One region of the Amycolatopsis sp. WAC 04197 genome, then DNA from elsewhere that is predicted to be linked to it. Evidence: riboswitches for the same ligand, from Rfam matches in the RefSeq annotation. Region 1 holds a riboswitch; each other region holds the start of a gene.
What was found. A riboswitch is a leader RNA that binds a small molecule or an ion and turns the genes downstream of it on or off. The one in region 1 is predicted to bind cobalamin.

Region 1 (4,723 bases):
GACCGGCCCGACGACGCGCTGAGCAGGCTCGAAGATCTCGCTTCGGGCGTCTCCGGCGACCAGCCGGTGATCCGCGTGCTGGCCACACCGCAACTCGTCGAGGCGGCCGTCTGCGCCGGACGTCCCGAACGCGCCCGTGCCGCGCTGGAGGTGTTCGATCGCTGGACGCTGGCCGGAGCGGAACCCTGCTGGCTCGCGTTGAGCCACCGCTGTCACGCGCTGATGGCGTCGGATCCCGGTGTGGCGGAACGACATTTCCAGTCGGCCATCGAGGCGCACCGGCGGGCGGGCGGCGCGGTGGAACTCGCCAGGACCAGGTTCGCGTACGCCACCTTGCTGCGGCGGCATCGCCGGACCCGTGACGCCCGCGACCAGTTCCGCGATGCCTTGCGCGGCTTCGAAAACGTCGGCGCGACCCGCTTCGCCGAACGTGCCCGAGCCGGGTTGCGGGCGGCGGGCGAGACCGTCGACGCTCCGCACCGGTCGCTCGCCGGCCTCACGCCGCAACAGGACGCCATCACCCGGCTGGTGGCGGCGGGGGAGACGAACAAGGAGATCGCGCGGCGGCTGGTGATCAGCCACCGGACGGTGGACCACCACCTGCGGAACATCTTCACGGCACTGGGGGTGCGGTCCCGCGTGGAGCTCGCGCGCCGCGTCGCCGCCGGCGAGTGACGCCGCCCGTGACTCGCGTGATCAGAGGCGCGACTCGCGTGATTGGAGGCGTAACACGTGAGTTTCGCCTTCAATCACGCGAAATACGTCCCTGATCACGCGAGTCACGCTTCCGCTCACGCCGCACCCTGGTGTCCACAGTGGTCACTTCCCGGACAGCATGCGCCTGCTTTGTGTCGGTAAGTACGGTTTCGCGGGGAGTCGTGAGTGGTAAAGAGGGTTAGAACGACCATCGCCACTCACGACCCCCCGGGCAAAACTGCGCAAAGTGCCCAAAGCGGACACTCTAATCTCAGCGAGCGTCCTTTTGGACAGTCTGAGGGAGGCGCACCCCACTGACGAGCTCACGTCACGGGCAGGCGAGGACAGGTGCCTGCGGACGGCCACCGCCGTGCAGGTCGCTCAGCGGAACCCTGGCCAGACCGAGGATCGCCTGCGCGGTCGCGCGCGGGGCGGTCGTCGCGTTCAGACCGGTGGCGTCGTAGGCGATCGCGCCGCGATCGGCCTCGGCGCCGGCGCAGCCGGTCTGCAACGACCGCAGGAATTCCCGCGCCCTGACCGCGGCGGCGGGACGCTGACCGGCCAGCGCTTCCGCGGCGAGGCCGGTGCTGTTGGCGTTGGGCGCGTTCGTGCCGAAGCCGAAGCCGCCGTTCGCGTGCTGCTTCGTGACCAGCCACGAGATGCCCTCGCGGGCGTTCACCGGGTCACCGGTGGCACGCAAGGCCTGGACGACCGTCGCGGTCGCGTCGACGTCGCTCGTGCACGTCGCTTCGCCGAAGTTCTGCGGGAAACCGCCGTCCGCGCACTGGGTGCCCGCGAGGAAAGTCACGGCCGACGCCGGGGCGCCGCCAGGGGTGCGGTCCAGCGCCAGGAGGGCGAGCGACTGCGAGAGAGCGTTGGAGTAGTCGCCGTACTCGGATCGGTCGGAGAACCGGCCGGACGGCGTGAGCAGCGAGAGCAAGCCCGCCTTCAGGTCGACGCCGCCGAACGACGCCGGGTCCTTGCCCCGGATCTGCGCGGCCAGCATCAGTTTGGCGTGCGCGCCCGCGTAGGCCTCGGTGCCGCTCCCGACGTAGCCGGTGGTGACCTCCGGTTTCGCGAGCCAGGCGATCGCCTTGCCCGCGTTCGTGTCCGACACCCCGGCCGCGGCGAACGCGAAGATCGCGTCGATCGTCAGGCCCTGATCGGGGAACTTCTGGCCGCCGAAGTCGGCCTCGAACCGTTCGCCGTCGGTCATCTGCCTGGCGAGCCAGCCCGCGGCGGCGTCGGCCTTGTTCCGGGTGGCCGCGGCCGCCGCCGGGGCGGTGACCAGCCCGATGCCGCACAGCAGGGCGACAGCGAAAACCAAACGTCTCATGAGAACCCTTTCCCGCATTTCCACGACAGGAGTCGGTGACATCGCGCGACGTGGGTGACCGGGCTCGCCTGGAAGGCATACCGTTGCGGGACAGCGCCGGACTCTCACCGGACTTCCCCCACGACCGCGCGAGAAGACTCTCACCCCGGTCGGGTGCGGGATACCGCCGGGTGCCGATGTGATCCTGGCAACCGACCTGGTCAGCGGTACCTGCCTGAGGTGAACGGGTGTTAACCTCGGCTGGCTCGACAACAGAACACCGCCGCCCGTGACGGGGAAGCCGGTCGAAATCCGGCGCTGTCGCGCAACCGTGGGCCCTTCGCAGGGCGAGCCGGGATACCGAACGGGCGGACGAACGAACCACTGTCGCGATAAACAGGGGTGACTGCGGCGTCCCGCCTTGTCCTCCGCCATGCCGCAAGGAGGAGTCATGCGCCGCGGGTACCTGGCCGCGTCGGCGTTCGCCGTCATCGTCGCCATGATCGCCGCACCGCTCAGCGGGACGGCGACGGCGGCGAACGATCCCGGTGCCGCGAAGGCGAATGCCCGCTGGCTCGCGACGAAGCTGAAGCCGGACGGCACACTCGACAACCCCAGCGGCGGCTCACTGCCCGACCACGGCCTGATGCTCGACGTGCTCTTCGCGATGTACGCCGCGGGCGAGGGCGCGCGGGCCGAGCCGATCGTGAAGTTCCTCGACGACCAGGGCCACGCCACCGACTACTTCACCTGGGACGGGCTCGCTCCCGGCGCGGGCTACGACAAGATCATCGTCGGCGGCGCCGTGGCGAAGACGCTGGTCGCCGCCCAGGTGTCCGGCAGGAATCCCCGGGCGTTCGACGGCTACGACCTGGTCGCCGAAACCCATGCGGCCATCATGCGCAAGGGCCCCGACAAGGGCCGGGTCAGCGATTACGCCAAGGATCCCGCTCTCGCCGACGCGGTGAGCAACAACGCGAACATGTTCGGCCAGGCGCTCGGCGTGATCGGGCTCGCCGTGGCGGGAGAGAACGACCGGATCGCCATCGACAGGCTGCTGACCCAGCAGTGTTCCGAGGGCTACTTCCGCGTCCTCTTCTCCTACATCCCGACCAAGGAGACCGGCGACCACGTCACCCCGGACGGCCGCAAGGTCTCGACCTGCGACGAGGGAAAACCGCTCGGTCTTTCCCCGACCGACGGTGACGCCACCGGGCTCGCCCTCTCGGCGATGCTGGCCGCGAAGAAGGCGGGCGCGGCCGGTCTCGACGCCCCGATCGCCAAAACCGTCTCCTGGCTCAAGGCGAACCAGACACCCGGCGGCGGCTGGGGTGGCGGCGTCGGCACCGAAGCGCCGAACACCAACAGCACCGGCCTGATCGTCCAAGCGCTCGTCGACGCCGGCGGCGCGGACGCGGCGGTGGACAAAGGCGTGCGGTACCTCAAATCCGCGCAGGTGACCGCCGCGGCCGACGCCGGGAACAAGCTCGCGGGCGAACTCGGCGCGATCGCCTACGATCCGGCTTCCTACGAGGCCGCGCGTTCCTCCGGCATCAGCGGCGTCGACACCTGGATCCGCGCGAGTGCCCAGGCTTCGCTCGGGTTGTCGCAAATCGGTTTCCACTCGCTCGCGAAGGGCGAAGTCCTGCCGCCGGCCACCGGCGTCCCGGAAACCCCGGCTCCTGTGACGCAGCCGCACAAACCGAAGAGCACACCGCCGAAACCCAAGAAGTTCGTCACACCCAGGGCGTCCACCGGCGCCCGGGTGTCGACGGTGGCGGCGACGCCCGCCCCGGCCACCGCGCCCGCGGCCGTCCGCCTCGGGGCCTACCTGACGAACCGGCTCGTCGGCGGCGACCACGTCGAGGTCACCGAGGACGGCAAGACCTACGTCGACTACGACGCCACCGCCGACGTGGTGCTGGCCTTGCGGGCGTTGGACCAGCAACCGGACGCGGTCGCCCGCGCTTCGCAGTTCTTGTTGAAGCCGGAAGCCGTGCAGGCCTATGCCCACGGAGCGCCGTACGAACAGGGCGAGGCGTCGTACGCCGAACCGCTCGCGAAACTCGTGCTTGTCGCCGAATTCGCGAAGTCGGACGTCGCCGGGCCTTTGCGCGCCGATCTGGTGAAACTGCGTGGTGCCGACGGGGAGTTCACCGACACCGGATCGTTCGCCGACGCCGATCGGACGGTCGAGCGGCACGTTTGGGCGGTGCTCGCCACCGCCGCCGACCCCGGCCCCGCGGTCGAACTGCTCCTTTCCCGCCAATGCGCGGACGGCACCTTCCCGAAGCACCTCGACACCGCGGAATGCGGTTCCGGCGACCTCGCCGCGACGGCCGCCGCGGTCACCGCGCTGGTCGCCCGGCCGCACACGGACGCCGCGCCGCCGACCAAACGCCCGGACGGCTGGACCGAGCGGCGCGTGTCGGCGTTCGTCTCCGCCGTGGACGCGCTCGGCGTCCGGCCCACCGGCGAGGGCCTGGTGACCGGAGAAGGCGGCGAGGTGGACATCGCGCTCAGCGCCACCGTCGCCGCCGCGCGGCAGACCGCCGGGCTCGACGCGAGCGGAACCGCGCGTTCGCTGGGCAAACTGGTCCAGGCCGACGGCGGGTTCGCCAAGGGAGCCGGGGGAGAGACCGATTTCCCGACCAGTTCGACCGCCGCCCAAGGGGTTGCGGGCCGGTCCTGGCTCACCGCCGCGGATTCGCC
Region 2 (4,723 bases), on a different contig from region 1:
CCGACATCGGCCTGACCACGATCACCGAGGTCGCCGGCCGTGCCCAGCAGATCGCCCGTGTCACTTCGCTGCCCGCCCTGGTGGACGCGGACACCGGGTTCGGCGAGCCGATGAACGCCGCCCGCACCACCCAGCTGCTCGAAGACGCCGGAGTCGCGGGGATGCACCTGGAGGACCAGGTCAACCCCAAACGCTGCGGCCACCTGGACGGCAAAGACGTCGTCGAACGTGACGTCGCCGTCCGGCGGATCACCGCCGCCGTCGCAGCCCGGCGTGATCCGGACTTCGTCATCGCGGCCCGGACCGACGCGGCGGGGGTGAACGGCCTCGACGACGCGATCGACCGGGCCAAGGCCTACGCCGACGCGGGAGCCGACCTGATCTTCCCTGAGGCCATGCGCGGCCCGGCCGATTTCGAGCGGATGCGGGCCGCGGTCGACGTCCCGATCCTGGCGAACATGACCGAATTCGGCAAAAGCGAACTGCTGGACGCCAAAACCCTCGATTCGCTCGGGGTGAACATCGTCATCTATCCCGTCACTCTGCTGCGCCTCGCGATGGAGGCCGCCGAAAACGGCCTGCGCACCATCACCGAGCAGGGAAGCCAGGAGAGCCTGCTCCCGCGGATGCAGCACCGCCGCGACCTGTACGACCTGCTGGATTACAACGCCTACAACGCCTTCGACGAGAACATCTTCAATTTCCGCGTCTGATATTCAGGGCGCCCGAATTCCTTCAAGGGGACGACTATGTCCACACCCACTATCCATAAAGGACTCGCCGGTGTCGTCGTCGACACCACCGAGGTGTCGATGGTCAACCCCGACACCAACTCGCTGACCTACCGCGGATACCCGGTTCAGGACCTGGCCGCGAACTGCTCGTTCGAAGAGGTCGCCTATCTGCTCTGGCACGGCGAACTGCCGGACCCGGCGCAGCTGGCGGCGCAGAACGAGGTCGAAAGGTCCCAGCGTGGTCTGCCGGCCGACCTGGTGATGACACTGCTCGCGCTGCCCGACGCGGCACACCCGATGGACACGCTGCGCACCGCGGTGAGCATCCTCGGCGCGAACGACCCGAGCGAGGACGACAACTCGCCGGAAGCCAACCACGCCAAGGCTTTGCGGCTCTTCGCGGTGCTGCCCGCGGTCGTCGCGATCACCCAGCGCCGTCGGCACGGACTGCGCCCGCTCCCGCCGCGCGAGGACCTCGGGTACGCGGAGAACTTCCTCTACATGACGCTCGGGGAAGTGCCGGAGCCGGTGATCGTCCGTGCGTTCGAGACGTCGTTGGTGCTGTATGCCGAGCACAGCTTCAACGCCTCCACCTTCACCTCGCGCGTGGTCACTTCCACGCTCTCGGACCTCTACAGCGCCGTCACCGCCGGAATCGGCGCGCTCAAAGGGCCGCTGCACGGCGGCGCCAACGAAGCCGTGATGGCCACGTTCGAGGAGATCGGGACGGCGGACAAGGCGGAGGCCTGGCTCAAGACCGCGCTGGCCGAGAAGCGCAAGATCATGGGCTTCGGGCACCGTGTCTACAAGAACGGCGACTCCCGTGTCCCGACCATGCGCCAGGCCCTGCAGGAGGTCGCCGAACTCCGCGACGGTCATAACCTGCTCGACCTGTACGAAGCGCTGGCCCGGGCCATGTACGCGGAGAAGGGGCTGCACCCCAACCTCGATTACCCGGCAGGCCCGGCGTACCACCTGATGGGATTCGACACTCCGGTGTTCACCCCGATCTTCGTGGCCGCGCGGATCACCGGCTGGACAGCGCACATCACCGAGCAGCTCGCGGCCAACAGCCTGATCCGCCCGTCCAGCACCTACTCCGGTAAGGCGCAGCGCGCCGTCGCGCGACCGTGACACGAACCGTCCCGGGGCGCGCGATGGCGCGCCCCGGGGAGCGGTGCGTACGTGCGGGTGGCGCCGGAAAGACTTGAGGAAATCACGAGTGCGAGGCGCTACAGTGGCGAACGCAGCTGGTTCGAGCATCGTGCGCGTCATGACGGTGATCGAGGCAAGAGGGAACCCGGTGGGAATCCGGGACTGCCCCGCAGCGGTGAATGGGAACGACCTTCGTCAGTCTCCGCGGAGACAGCACTGAGCCGGGACGGCTTGGGAAGCGACGGACAGTAGGAACCCGGCGAAAGCCGGACCGCCCATGAGTCCGAAGACCTGCCCGCTGTGCACCCCGCGACCGCGGGGTGGTGGCTGCGACCTCGCGGGTTGGGTCTCGCCGAAACACGACCGGTGCCGGTCGTGTTTTGTCGTGCACTCCCGCGAAGTCCACGTGGACTCGCGAAGGAGAGCCCCGTGACCTCGACAACCACGACCAGCCGCGCCACCGTGTACGGCTACCCCCGTCAAGGCGCCGAGCGCCAGCTGAAGAAGGCGATCGAGTCCTACTGGGCGGGCCGCGTCGACGCGGACGCCTTGCTCGCGACCGCCCGCGACCTGCGCCTGCGGAACCTGGCCGAGCTGCGCGACGCCGGCATCGACGAGATCCCCAGCAACTACTTCTCGTTCTACGACCACGTCCTGGACACCTCCTGGCTGCTCGGCGCGATCCCGGAGCGGCACCTCGCCGCGGTCCCCGACGCGACCACCGCGGCCGGACGGCTGGACCGGTACTTCGCCATGGCACGCGGCACCGCGGACGCGCCGCCGATGGAGATGACCAAGTGGTTCGACACCAACTACCACTACCTCGTCCCCGAACTCGGCCCGGACACGCAGTTCAGCCTCGACGCGAGCAAGCCGCTCGACGAGTTCGCCGAGGCACTCGAACAGGGCGTCACCACGAGGCCGGTCGTCCTCGGCCCGGTCAGCTTCCTGCTGCTGGCCAAGGACCCGACCGGCACCGACGGTTTCCAGCCTCTCGACCTGCTGGACCGGATCGTCCCGCTCTACGTCGACCTGCTGCGGCAGTTGCGTGAGGCGGGCGCGGAGTGGGTCCAGCTGGACGAGCCCGCGCTGGTCACCGACCAGCCGGCCGAGGTGCTGGGCAAGGTCGAGGAGACCTACGCAGCCCTCGCCCGCGAAGAGGCGCGCCCGAAGATCCTCGTGGCCTCCTACTTCGACCGGCTCGGCGAAGCGCTGCCGGTGCTGGCCGCCGCTCCGGTCGAGGGCCTCGCGATCGACTTCACCGGCTCGGCCGCCGCCAACGTCGAAGGACTCGCCGCCGCCGGTGGTATCCCGCGCAAGCGCCTGGTCGCGGGGATCGTCAACGGCCGCAACATCTGGGCCGCCGACCTGACCGCCGCCCTCACTACCCTCGGTACCCTGCTCGGGCTCGCCGGGACCGTCGACGTCGCCCCGTCCTGCTCACTGCTGCACGTGCCGCTGGACGTCACCCTGGAAACCGATCTGGACCCGGAGATCGCCGGGTGGCTGTCCTTCGCACGGCAGAAGCTGGAGGAGATCGTCACCCTGCGGCGCGGCCTGACCGAAGACCGCTCCACGATCGCCAACGCGCTGCACGTCAACGCCAGCCGGCTGGCCTCGCGCGCGGCGTCGCCGATCGTGCGGGTACCCGCCGTCCGGGACAGGGTCGCCGCGATCACCGACACGGACCTGCACCGCGCCGCCCCGTACGGCAAGCGCCGCCAGGCCCAGCAGGACCGCCTGCGGCTGCCCGAACTGCCGACCACCACCATCGGCTCGTTCCCGCAGACCGGTGAACTGCGCAAGGCCCGCGCGGCGCTGCGGGCGGGCAAGCTCGACCGCGACGCCTACCAGGAGGCGATGAAGGCCGAGATCCGCGCCGTCATCGCCGAGCAGGAGCAGATCGGCCTGGACGTGCTGGTGCACGGCGAGCCGGAACGCAACGACATGGTCCAGTACTTCGGTGAGCAGCTCACCGGGTTCCTGGCCACCCAGCACGGCTGGGTGCAGTCCTACGGCACCCGCTACGTCCGGCCGCCACTGATCGTCGGCGACGTCGCCCGTCCCGAGCCGATGACCGTCGCCTGGGCCACCTACGCCCAGAGCCTCACCGAGCGGCCGGTCAAGGGCATGCTGACCGGACCGGTCACGATGCTCGCGTGGTCGTTCGTGCGCGACGACCAGCCCGAGGGCGATACGGCCCGCCAGGTCGCGTTCGCCCTGCGGGACGAGGTCGTCGACCTGGAGAACGCCGGGATCAAGGTCATCCAGGTCGACGAACCCGCGCTGCGGGAGACGCTGCCGCTGCGCACCGCCGACCGTGCCGCTTATCTGGAGTGGGCGGTCGCCTCGTTCCGCCTCGCCACCTCCGGTGTGCGGGACGAGACGCAGATCCACACGCACATGTGCTACGCGGAGTTCGGCGACGTGTTGCAGGCGATCATCGACATGGACGCCGACGTCATCAGCCTGGAGGCCGCGCGGTCGAACATGGCGATCGTCGCCGACCTCGCCCGCGCCGGTTACCCCAACGAAGCCGGGCCCGGCGTGTGGGACATCCACTCGCCGCGTGTCCCGTCGGTCGAGGAGATCGTCGGACACCTGCGGACGGCCTCCTCGGCGTTCCCCGCCGACCGGCTGTGGGTCAACCCCGACTGCGGGCTCAAGACCCGCGGCTACCCCGAGGTGCGGGCGACCCTGGCCAACCTGGTCGAGGCCACCGGCCAAGTGCGAGCCCGTTCGTGACACCAGGCTCGATCGTCCCGCGGCGGGTGGCCACCCCACCCGCCGCGGTGCCCGCACAGCGGACCGCCCGCCCGCGCACGGTCCGCGAC
Region 3 (4,723 bases), on a different contig from region 1:
TACTGATCAGCAATGTCAGCAATACTTACAACCCTTGGCCTAACAAGCTTCGGCCCCAATGAGGTCAGATCGACATCACGCGCCGAGAACCACAGGATCGCTAAGTATCTATCTGTTTCTTCGTTTGCAATTGCCATTCGATGAAGCACCTCAAGAGCCAACGAGGTCTTTCCCGTACCACCCCGGCCCACGAGAGTTACTATCGCATGACGATCGTTGCGAAGTACCCTTTCCAAGGATTCCTCGAGTTGAGGTCTGGAAATATAATCTTGCTTCCTTGAAGGCAAGTTACCGAAAGTTCCACCCTGCATCTCCAACGAGCCTAATCCCTGAGTTTCACTCATTGGCAACTGCGTTGGAGCGCTCACATAGCGCTGAGCGTCGAGATGTTTCCTGGTGTCGGTTACATATGAGAGAGCTTCGAATTTCGCATCCGTGTACCCGCCATTGCACAGGAAGAAATCATTCAGTTCCACATCCGAGAATATCAACGGGACCAGGAAGGGAAGATCCCCATAAACTATGTAGATGCCGTCTTCATAGGAAGAATCATTCTGGCGCTTGAGGCGCTCTAGCGAAGTCGCTTGTTCCGTTACTGGAACAACCCGGTACTTGCCTGACAAGTTCCGATGAAGATATGCCCATTCACGCCGAAAGAGCTTAAAGTTATCAATTATAGCCAAGATAGACCGCTCCAGCGCGGCCACCATGCGCGCACTTGAGCCAATGGTGGTAGCGCCGTGACCTCTAGTCTTATTCCGCAGCCAGGTAAAGTGGCGCGCCCAAATTCTTGCAGCAACACGATTGGGGTGATCAGACCAGTATTCTGGATCTATGATTCTACACGCTTCAAGGATAGAATTTACGGCAACAGATTGCCACCCCTCTTCCACTTTCAGCTCATAATTTTTGGCTAGTTCAACCTTTTCAGGAAGTGCACCAGACGTGACGTTCGCCGAGGCTGGACCCGTTAACAGATCATCAAGTGCATCACACCATTCGCCCAGCCCACTGGCTCGCACCAACCCATATTCCAACCTATAGCGGTGGCGATCGCGGTCGTCCTCGGTTGCAGCCAGCATGCCAGCAACCATAATCTTGAGCGTTAGTTCTCCGAGGTACATCAACTCCAGGAAGACCGTGGTGTCGTCGCTATCCTCACGAGATCTCGCAAGCCGCTGCTGCATTCGCGCGATTAGCACCATAGACATTCGCGTATCTTAAGCCCCGCCCGCACAGATCTCAGTATTGAGAGACAACAATTGTGTTTCGGTCGATCATCTCGGACGATCAGATATTCGCCGAAATAACCTACAGCAACCGTGGTTAGCAAATTTTCTTCAGCCTCGGTATTGTGGCCACCATTCCCGACGGCCGAACCTGCGGTTCATCGTCCACGATCCCGCCATGGGCGCCAAGTGATACAGCCCCATATGGAGCAATACTCTACGAATTTGACTCAAATGACACAAACCGACTATGGCACCCTGCTAAATTTCGTGCCAAGACTACGATATCCGCTGCGGCAGGGCGACTTACCGATTCCTCTTCACCTGGCCGAATCCGGTAACATTGCGATCCCGTGCCTGCGGCGATAACCAGATCGCGTCCTCCATCAAAAAGGGGCAGTGACGCTGCCCGAGCGCGATCGCACCGGTCGACGAACTCGATGAGGACAGCCCAGCCGAGCTGGCATTGTCGATATGCCTCAGGGAGTCGAGCCCGGGTTAGGGCTGACGCTGCACCGACGCGCAGCAACTCGATCAGCCCGCAGCGGAGGAGGAGGCCGTGGCAATGAACGACACGCCCCTTGCCGCCGATCGATATGATCTGGCACGCGAGCTCGCCACCTGATCACGCGAGTTCACCCTCTGGTCACGCGTTGCGTCCGGTTCGTCACATGTCCAGCGGGCCACTAGCGCGCCTCGGTACGCTCCGGAGTGCTACTGGTTCGACCGGCCTCCCAGGCCGGTCGAGGTAACAGGGAACCCGGTGCGAATCCGGGACTGCCCCGCAGCGGTATGTGGGAACGAAAGCCGTCACCGTGCGAGACACGGTAAAGCACTGGGACATGGCGCCCCGGGAAGCGACGGCCGGTAGGAGCGAGCGAGTCGCCCACGAGTCCGAAGACCTGCCCGTGGTACGCGCGCCGACGGCGTGCGTGAGTCCGGGCCTCGTGGGATGGGCACGACCGAACGGCGGTCACTCCTGCGCGCTCCGGGCTCCGACGACAAGCTCGCGAGGAGAGAGCTGTGACCGAAATCGGCACGACAGTGCTGGGCTACCCCCGGATCGGACCGGACCGGGAACTCAAGCGTTCACTCGAACGCTACTGGGCGCGAAAGACCGACGAAGCCGAACTGCTCGGCACCGGCCGCGCGCTGCGCACCCGCGCCTGGCGGGAGCTCAAGGACGCGGGGCTGGATTCCGTCCCCTCCAACACGTTCTCCCATTACGACCAGGTGCTCGACACCACCGAGCTGTTCGGAGCGCTGCCGGAGCGCTTCACCACGCTCGGCCTCTCGCCTCTCGACACCTACTTCGCCGCCGCGCGCGGGGTGCAGGACGCGCCGGCGATGGAGATGACGAAGTGGTTCGACACGAACTACCACTACATCGTCCCCGAACTCGGCCCGGACACGACGTTCTCGCTCACCGGCACCAAACCGCTGGACGAGTACCGCGAAGCCCGCGCGATCGGCGTCGAGACCCGGCCGGTACTGGTGGGCCCGGTGACGTTCCTGCTGCTCGCGAAGCCGGCCGAGACGGCTCCTGAGGGCTTCCGTCCGCTGGAGCTGCTCGACAACCTTCTCGACGGCTACGTCGAACTACTGCGCCGGCTGCACGACGAAGGCGTCGAGTGGGTCCAGTTCGACGAGCCCGCCTTCGCCGCGGATCGCAGCGAACGGGAACTCAACGCGCTCATCCGCGCCTACCACCGGCTCGCGAAGGAGACCGCGCGGCCGAAGATCCTGGTCGCCGGGTACTTCGGCGGGCTCGGCCGCGGACTCGGCGTACTCGCCCGCTCCCCGATCGACGCCATCGCCGTCGATCTCGTCTCCGATGAGTCCTTTGTGGACGCCGTCGCCTCGGAACCCGCCTTGCGGGACAAGGAGGTCCTGGCCGGTGTCGTGGACGGGCGTAACGTCTGGCGCACGGATCCGACCCGCGCGCTCAGCCGGGCGGCGACGTTGCTGGGCACCGCGAAGTCGGTCAGCGTGTCGACGTCCTGTTCGCTGCTGCACGTGCCCTACGACGTCGAACGGGAGGACGGGCTTCACCCGCGGCTGCAGGGCTGGCTCGCTTTCGCCAGGCAGAAGGTCGACGAAGTCGTCCTGCTCGGGCGAGCGTTGAAGGAAGAGGGTGTCGACCTCTCCGCCGCCCGCGCCGCGGCCACGGATCGCGCGACGGCGGCCGACCTGGCCGACAGCGGGGTCCGTGCCCGGCTGGAGGCGCTGCGGCCGGAGGACACCGTCCGCTCCCCCTATGCCCGGCGCGCGGCGGCTCAGCAGGCCGCGTTGAAACTGCCGCCGTTGCCGAGTACGACGATCGGCTCGTTCCCGCAGACCACCGACGTCCGCAAGGCGCGGGCGGCGCACAAGGCGGGTTCGCTGGACGACGCGGGCTACGAAGCCGCGATGAAGGCCGAAATCGAGCGTGTCGTCCGGCTGCAGGAGGATCTCGGCCTCGATGTGCTGGTGCACGGCGAGCCCGAGCGCAACGACATGGTGCAGTACTTCGCCGAGCGGCTGGCCGGCTTCGCGGCCACCGACTTCGGCTGGGTGCAGTCCTACGGTTCGCGCTGCGTCCGGCCGCCGATCCTGTACGGCGACGTCTCGCGTCCGGAGCCGATGACCGTCGAGTGGGCGCGCTACGCGCAGGGCCTGACCGGCAAACCCGTCAAGGGCATGCTGACCGGACCGGTGACGATCCTGGCGTGGTCGTTCGTCCGCGACGATCAGCCGCTGGGCGAGACCGCCCGTCAGGTGGCGCTGGCCATCCGCGACGAGGTGCACGACCTGCAGGAGGCGGGCATCCGCGTCATCCAGGTGGACGAGCCGGCGTTGCGGGAGCTGCTCCCCCTGCGCGCGGCGGCGCACGAGGCGTACTTCGCGTGGGCGGTTTCGTCGTTCCGGCTGGCGACTTCCGGGATCGACGACGCCACCCAGATCCACACCCATATGTGCTATTCGGAATTCGGTGAGGTGGTCAAGGCGATCGACGCGCTCGACGCCGACGTCACCAGCATCGAGGCCGCGAGGTCGAAGATGGAGGTCGTCACCGATCTCGGCGCGGCGGGCTTCGGCCGCGGCGTCGGGCCGGGTGTCTACGACATCCACTCGCCGCGCGTCCCCGGCGTGGACGAGGTCAGTGGCCTGCTGCGGACCGCCGTCGGCGCCGTGCCCGCCGAGCGGATCTGGGTCAACCCGGACTGCGGCCTGAAGACCCGCGGCTACGCCGAGGTCGAACCGGCCTTGCGGAACCTGGTCGCGGCCGCCCGCACGGTCCGCTCCGAACTGGCCTGACCGGTCCGTGAAGGCCTCCTTCCCTACCCTCAGGGTAGTAAAGGGGGCCTTCACGGAACTTCCATCGAGGTATTGTCAACGCGTCAATAAGGGTGCGATGGTGGAGTGGTAACCGGTCTCAGCGGGGAGATGGTCACCATGGCGAACGCCGTCGAAAAGGTCACCGGGGCGCTGCGCGAGCGGGTTCCGCCGCTCAC
Region 4 (4,723 bases), on a different contig from region 1:
AGCGGTCGAGGTGCTTCGCGATCGCACGGACCATGTCCTGGGTCAGGGCGTTGAGCGCGCGGGGGCGGTTGAGCGTGATCCGGCCGATCCCGCTGTGGACGAGGAATTCGACGTCGCTCACGAGGCCTCCTTCAGCATCCGGCGGGAGATGATGACCCGCATGATTTCGTTGGTTCCTTCGAGGATTTGGTGTACCCGCAGGTCGCGGACGATCTTTTCGAGGCCGTACTCGGCGAGGTAGCCGTAGCCGCCGTGCAGTTGCAGGGCCTGGTTGGCGATGTCGAATCCGGCGTCGGTGCAGAAGCGTTTGGCCATCGCCGAGAGCTGGGTGGCGTTGGGCTCGTGCTGATCGAGGGCGTCGGCGGCTCGCCACAGCAGGGTGCGGGCCGCTTCGAGGTCGGTGCGCATGTCCGCCAGCCGGAACCGCAGGGCTTGGGATTCCGACAGCTTCGCGCCGAAGGCGGTCCGTTGGGTCAGGTACAGGACAGCCTTACCCAACGCGGCTTCGGCACCGCCGAGCGAGCAGGCGGCGATGTTCAGCCGTCCACCGTCCAAAGCGGACATGGCCACCTTGAATCCGGCGCCTTCGGCGCCGAGAAGGGCGCTGGCCGGGACGCGGGCGCCGTCGAAGAGCACCTGCCTCGTGGGCTGGGCGTTCCAGCCCATCTTGATTTCGTTCGGGCCGAACGACACGCCGGGGGTTTCCCGTTCGACGATGAACGCGGAGATCCCGCCAGGGCCCGGCCCGCCGGTGCGGGCGAGCACGACGTACACGTCGGAGGTGCCGGCACCGGAGATGAACTGCTTGACGCCGTCGAGGACGTAGTGGTCGCCGTCCCGCCGGGCGCGGGTCGACAACGCGGCCGCGTCGGAGCCGGCTTCGGGTTCGGTGAGGCAGTAGCTTCCGAATGAGTCCATAGTGGACAAGCGGGGCAGGTACGTGTGTCGCTGGGCATCATCGCCGAAGCGGTCGATCATCGTCGCGACCATGTTGTGGATGGAAACGTAGGCCGCGATCGACGGGCATCCCGTGGCCAGGGCTTCGAAGACCAGCACCCCGTCCAGCCGGCCGAGCGCCGAGCCGCCGACGTCCTCGGGCAGGTAGATCCCGCCGAGGCCGAGCTGGGCGGCTTTGCGCAGCACGTCGACCGGGAAATGCTTGGCCTGGTCCCATTCGACCGCGTGCGGGGCGAGATGTTCGGCGGCGAAGTCCGCGGCCGTCTCGCGCAGAGCGCGTTGTTCCTCTGTCAGTCTCATCGCGGCCTCAGTCCATCGTGGGAATGACGAAGGAGGCGTCTTCCTTGATGCCGGACGGCCAGCGCGAGGTGACGGTCTTGGTCTTGGTGTAGAAGCGGATCGAGTCGGGACCGTGCTGGTTGAGATCACCGAATCCGGAGCGCTTCCAGCCACCGAAGGTGTGGTAGGCGATCGGGACCGGGATGGGCACGTTGACCCCGACCATGCCGGTGTTCACCCGCGAGGTGAAGTCGCGCGCGGTGTCACCGTCGCGGGTGAAGATCGCGACGCCGTTGCCGTATTCGTGCTCGCTGGGCAGCCGCAGCGCCTCTTCGTAGTCGGCGGCCCGGACGATGGACAGCACGGGGCCGAAGATCTCCTCACGGTAGATGCGCATCTTCGCGGTGACGTGGTCGAACAGGCAGGCGCCGAGAAAGAAGCCATTCTCGTGACCGGGCACGGTGAGGTCACGGCCGTCGACGACGAGTTCGGCGCCCTCGGCCAGCCCGACGTCGATGTAGTCGCGAACCCGCTGGACCGCCTCGGCGGTGACCAACGGGCCGAAATCGGCCGCATCGTCCAGCGACGCGCCGACCTTGAGCGTCTTGACCCGCTCGGTCAGCTTCTCGACCAGGGCGTTCGCGGTCGCCTCCCCGACGGGAACGGCGACGGAGATGGCCATGCACCGCTCGCCTGCCGAGCCGTACCCGGCACCGACGAGTGCGTCAGCGACCTGGTCGAGATCGGCGTCCGGCATCACGATCATGTGGTTCTTCGCGCCGCCGAAGCACTGCGCGCGTTTCCCGTGCGCCGCCGCGGTGGTGTAGATGTACTCGGCGATCGACGACGACCCGACGAACCCGATCGCCTCGACGCGCGGGTCGGTCAGCAGCGCGTCGACGGCTTCCTTATCGCCGTTGACGACCTGGAACACGCCCGGCGGCAAGCCCGCTTCGAGGATGAGTTCGGCCAGCCGCAGTGGCACCGAGGGGTCGCGTTCGGACGGCTTGAGGATGAACGCGTTGCCGCAGGCGATGGCGGGCGCGGCCTTCCACAGCGGGATCATCGCGGGGAAGTTGAACGGGGTGATCCCGGCGACGACCCCGAGGGGCTGGCGCATCGAGTAGACGTCGATGCCGGTGCCCGCCGAGTCGGAGAACTCGCCCTTGAGCAGGTGGGGGATACCGATCGCGAACTCCACGACCTCGAGCCCGCGTTGGATGTCGCCGCGCGCGTCGGCGACGGTCTTGCCGTGTTCGGAGGCCAGCAGCCGAGCGAGACCGTCCTCTTCGGACCGGACGAGGTCGACGAACTTCATCAGCACACGGGCCCTGCGCTGCGGATTCCACCGTGCCCATCCCCGCTGGGCGTCGGCAGCCTGGCCGATCGCCGCGGTGACTTCGGCGGTCGACGCGAGCGGCACACGTGCTTGGACGGATCCGGCGCTGGGATCGAACACGTCGGCGAAGCGTCCGGACGTGCCTGAAACGCTTGTGCCACCGAGGAAATGGTGGAGTTCAGTGGTCATGAGGTCGCCTTTCGCGAGAGCGCAGGACGGACTGCCCGGGCGCACGGGTCGTGGCCGGGTTCTCAGGCAGGCTGAACTACCGCCGGGTGGACGGTGGGTCGGCGTCTTTCGCGCAGGCAGGAAGAATCCGCATGCGTTCAGCTCCATCCTCGTGGACGAACACGAACATCCGCGGCCGGTATCCTGGCTCCCGGATCCACGGCGCCCCGGCCTTCCCGGCTTTTCGCCAGTGGCCATCTCACGTGAGGCGCCGCTCCCCGGTCACAGTGGCGGGACCGCGCCGGAATCGCACCGGCTTCCCTGCACCGCAGACCTGAGGACACCATAAAGTAGGAAGTCCTACTATGTCGACTGTGTCCGGGACCTCACCCGAGTGGAGGCAAGGGTGTCGGCGTTCAGGCCTGAGGAGGGTAGGGGAGCAGGCTGCTGGCGTGCTCGTCCACGCGCAACGCCTTGCCGATGGCCGGAAACGCGCGTTGCGGGCACGCTGGTCGTTCGCAGACCTTGCAGCCCATCCCGATCGGGGTGACCGCGGCGTCGGCCCCGAGGGCGATGCCGTCGGAGTAGACGAGCCGTGTGGCGTGGCGGAGTTCGCAGCCGAGCCCGATCGCGAAGGTCTTGCCGGGGTCGCCGTGTCCGCCGACGGTGCGGTTCACTGTGCGGGCGAGCCAGAAGTACTTTTTGCCGTCCGGGAGTTCGGCGACCTGGGTGACGATCCTGCCCGGTGAGCTGAACGCCTCATAGACGATCCACAGTGGACACGAGCCGCCGACGCGGGAGAAGTGGAATCCGGTGGCGGACTGGCGTTTCGAGATGTTGCCCGCGCGGTCGACCCGGACGAACGAGAACGGCACGCCGCGTGTTCCCCGCCGCTGCAATGTCGAGAGCCGGTGGCAGATCGTCTCGAAGCCGACGCCGAAGTGGTCGGACAGCCGGGTGATGTCGTAGCGATACCGTTCCGCGGCACCGAGGAACACCCGGTAGGGCAGGACGAGTGCGCCCGCGTAGTAGTTGGCCAGTCCGATCCGCGCGAGCCGGCGCGCGGTGTCGCCGCTGAAGTTCCCGTCGTCGACCAGGCGGTCGATCACCTCTCCGGCCTCCAGTAGCGCCAGCTCCGAAGCCAGCCGGAACGCGGCTTGACCAGGGCGCAGTGCGGGTGACAGGTGGAGAACCTTGTCGGCGGGATCGAATCGATGCTGGTCGGCGCCCAACGGTGCCGCGGTCACCTGCACGCCGTGGCGTTCCCGCAACCCGGCCGCGAGTCCGGCGCGGACCTCGCCGGGCACCAGTCGCAGCTGGGCGGCCAGCAGTTCCGCGGGTTCGTCGAGTTCGGCGACGTGGTTGCGGCGCCGGTAGAACCAGTCGCGGATCTCCTCGTGGGGCTGTTGCGCGGCGGTGCGGTCAAGGCCCTGTTCGGACACCAGGGTCGCGATGTTCTCCATGGCTTCCCGGTAACTCCGGTGCAGCGACACCAGGGTTCGGGCGACCTCGGGGAGCTGGGTGGTCAGTTCGTCGACCTGTCCGGGGGAGATCTTGCCGTCGACGGTCTGGTCGGCGAAGACCTCCCGAACGCCGGCCACGAGCCGGGCGGTGTCCTGGGGGGCGAAGAACTCCGCGTCGACGCCGAAGTGCTCGGTGAGCCGGAGCAGCACCGGCAGGGTGAGCGGCCGCCCGTTGTGTTCGAGCTGGTTGACATAACTCGGCGAGATGTCCAGCAGTCGCGCCAGATCGGACTGGGTCATCGACCGGTCCTCGCGAAGGTGCTTCAGTCGTGCTCCCGCGTACAACTTCTCCACGACACCGACTGTAACAACTTTTACAGATTCGGCTCAAACGTTCACAACATTTGACAGCCCCGCGCTATCGACGCGGTCGCGATTCCGGTGCCACGCTTGATCGCAGGCACTACAAGGTTCACAGGAGGCTCCATGAGCACCGACATCGCCAGGGTCGCCGTCG

Region 2: it holds a riboswitch for cobalamin, as region 1 does, so the genes downstream of both, metE (5-methyltetrahydropteroyltriglutamate--homocysteine S-methyltransferase) here and DMC64_RS21445 (prenyltransferase/squalene oxidase repeat-containing protein) in region 1, are expected to answer to the same signal.
Region 3: it holds a riboswitch for cobalamin, as region 1 does, so the genes downstream of both, metE (5-methyltetrahydropteroyltriglutamate--homocysteine S-methyltransferase) here and DMC64_RS21445 (prenyltransferase/squalene oxidase repeat-containing protein) in region 1, are expected to answer to the same signal.
Region 4: it holds a riboswitch for cobalamin, as region 1 does, so the genes downstream of both, DMC64_RS18705 (CoA-acylating methylmalonate-semialdehyde dehydrogenase) here and DMC64_RS21445 (prenyltransferase/squalene oxidase repeat-containing protein) in region 1, are expected to answer to the same signal.

What each region holds. Positions count from the first base shown of each region.
Region 1 is NZ_QHJK01000005.1:184,935-189,657, reverse strand. It holds gene DMC64_RS21450 (LuxR family transcriptional regulator) at 1-675, shown strand, start outside; gene DMC64_RS21445 (prenyltransferase/squalene oxidase repeat-containing protein) at 1,025-2,032, opposite strand; cobalamin riboswitch at 2,064-2,195, opposite strand; cobalamin riboswitch at 2,307-2,373, shown strand; gene DMC64_RS21440 (hypothetical protein) at 2,463-4,723, shown strand, end outside.
Region 2 is NZ_QHJK01000004.1:392,803-397,525, forward strand. It holds gene prpB (methylisocitrate lyase) at 1-713, shown strand, start outside; gene DMC64_RS18730 (bifunctional 2-methylcitrate synthase/citrate synthase) at 750-1,868, shown strand; cobalamin riboswitch at 1,969-2,203, shown strand; gene metE (5-methyltetrahydropteroyltriglutamate--homocysteine S-methyltransferase) at 2,319-4,634, shown strand; gene metF (methylenetetrahydrofolate reductase [NAD(P)H]) at 4,661-4,723, shown strand, end outside.
Region 3 is NZ_QHJK01000009.1:71,486-76,208, forward strand. It holds gene DMC64_RS30360 (hypothetical protein) at 1-1,211, opposite strand, end outside; cobalamin riboswitch at 1,940-2,154, shown strand; gene metE (5-methyltetrahydropteroyltriglutamate--homocysteine S-methyltransferase) at 2,253-4,526, shown strand; gene DMC64_RS30370 (cytochrome P450) at 4,665-4,723, shown strand, end outside.
Region 4 is NZ_QHJK01000004.1:385,580-390,302, forward strand. It holds gene DMC64_RS18695 (enoyl-CoA hydratase/isomerase family protein) at 1-121, opposite strand, end outside; gene DMC64_RS18700 (acyl-CoA dehydrogenase family protein) at 118-1,257, opposite strand; gene DMC64_RS18705 (CoA-acylating methylmalonate-semialdehyde dehydrogenase) at 1,265-2,764, opposite strand; cobalamin riboswitch at 2,920-3,106, opposite strand; gene DMC64_RS18710 (short-chain fatty acyl-CoA regulator family protein) at 3,160-4,560, opposite strand; gene DMC64_RS18715 (3-hydroxybutyryl-CoA dehydrogenase) at 4,693-4,723, shown strand, end outside.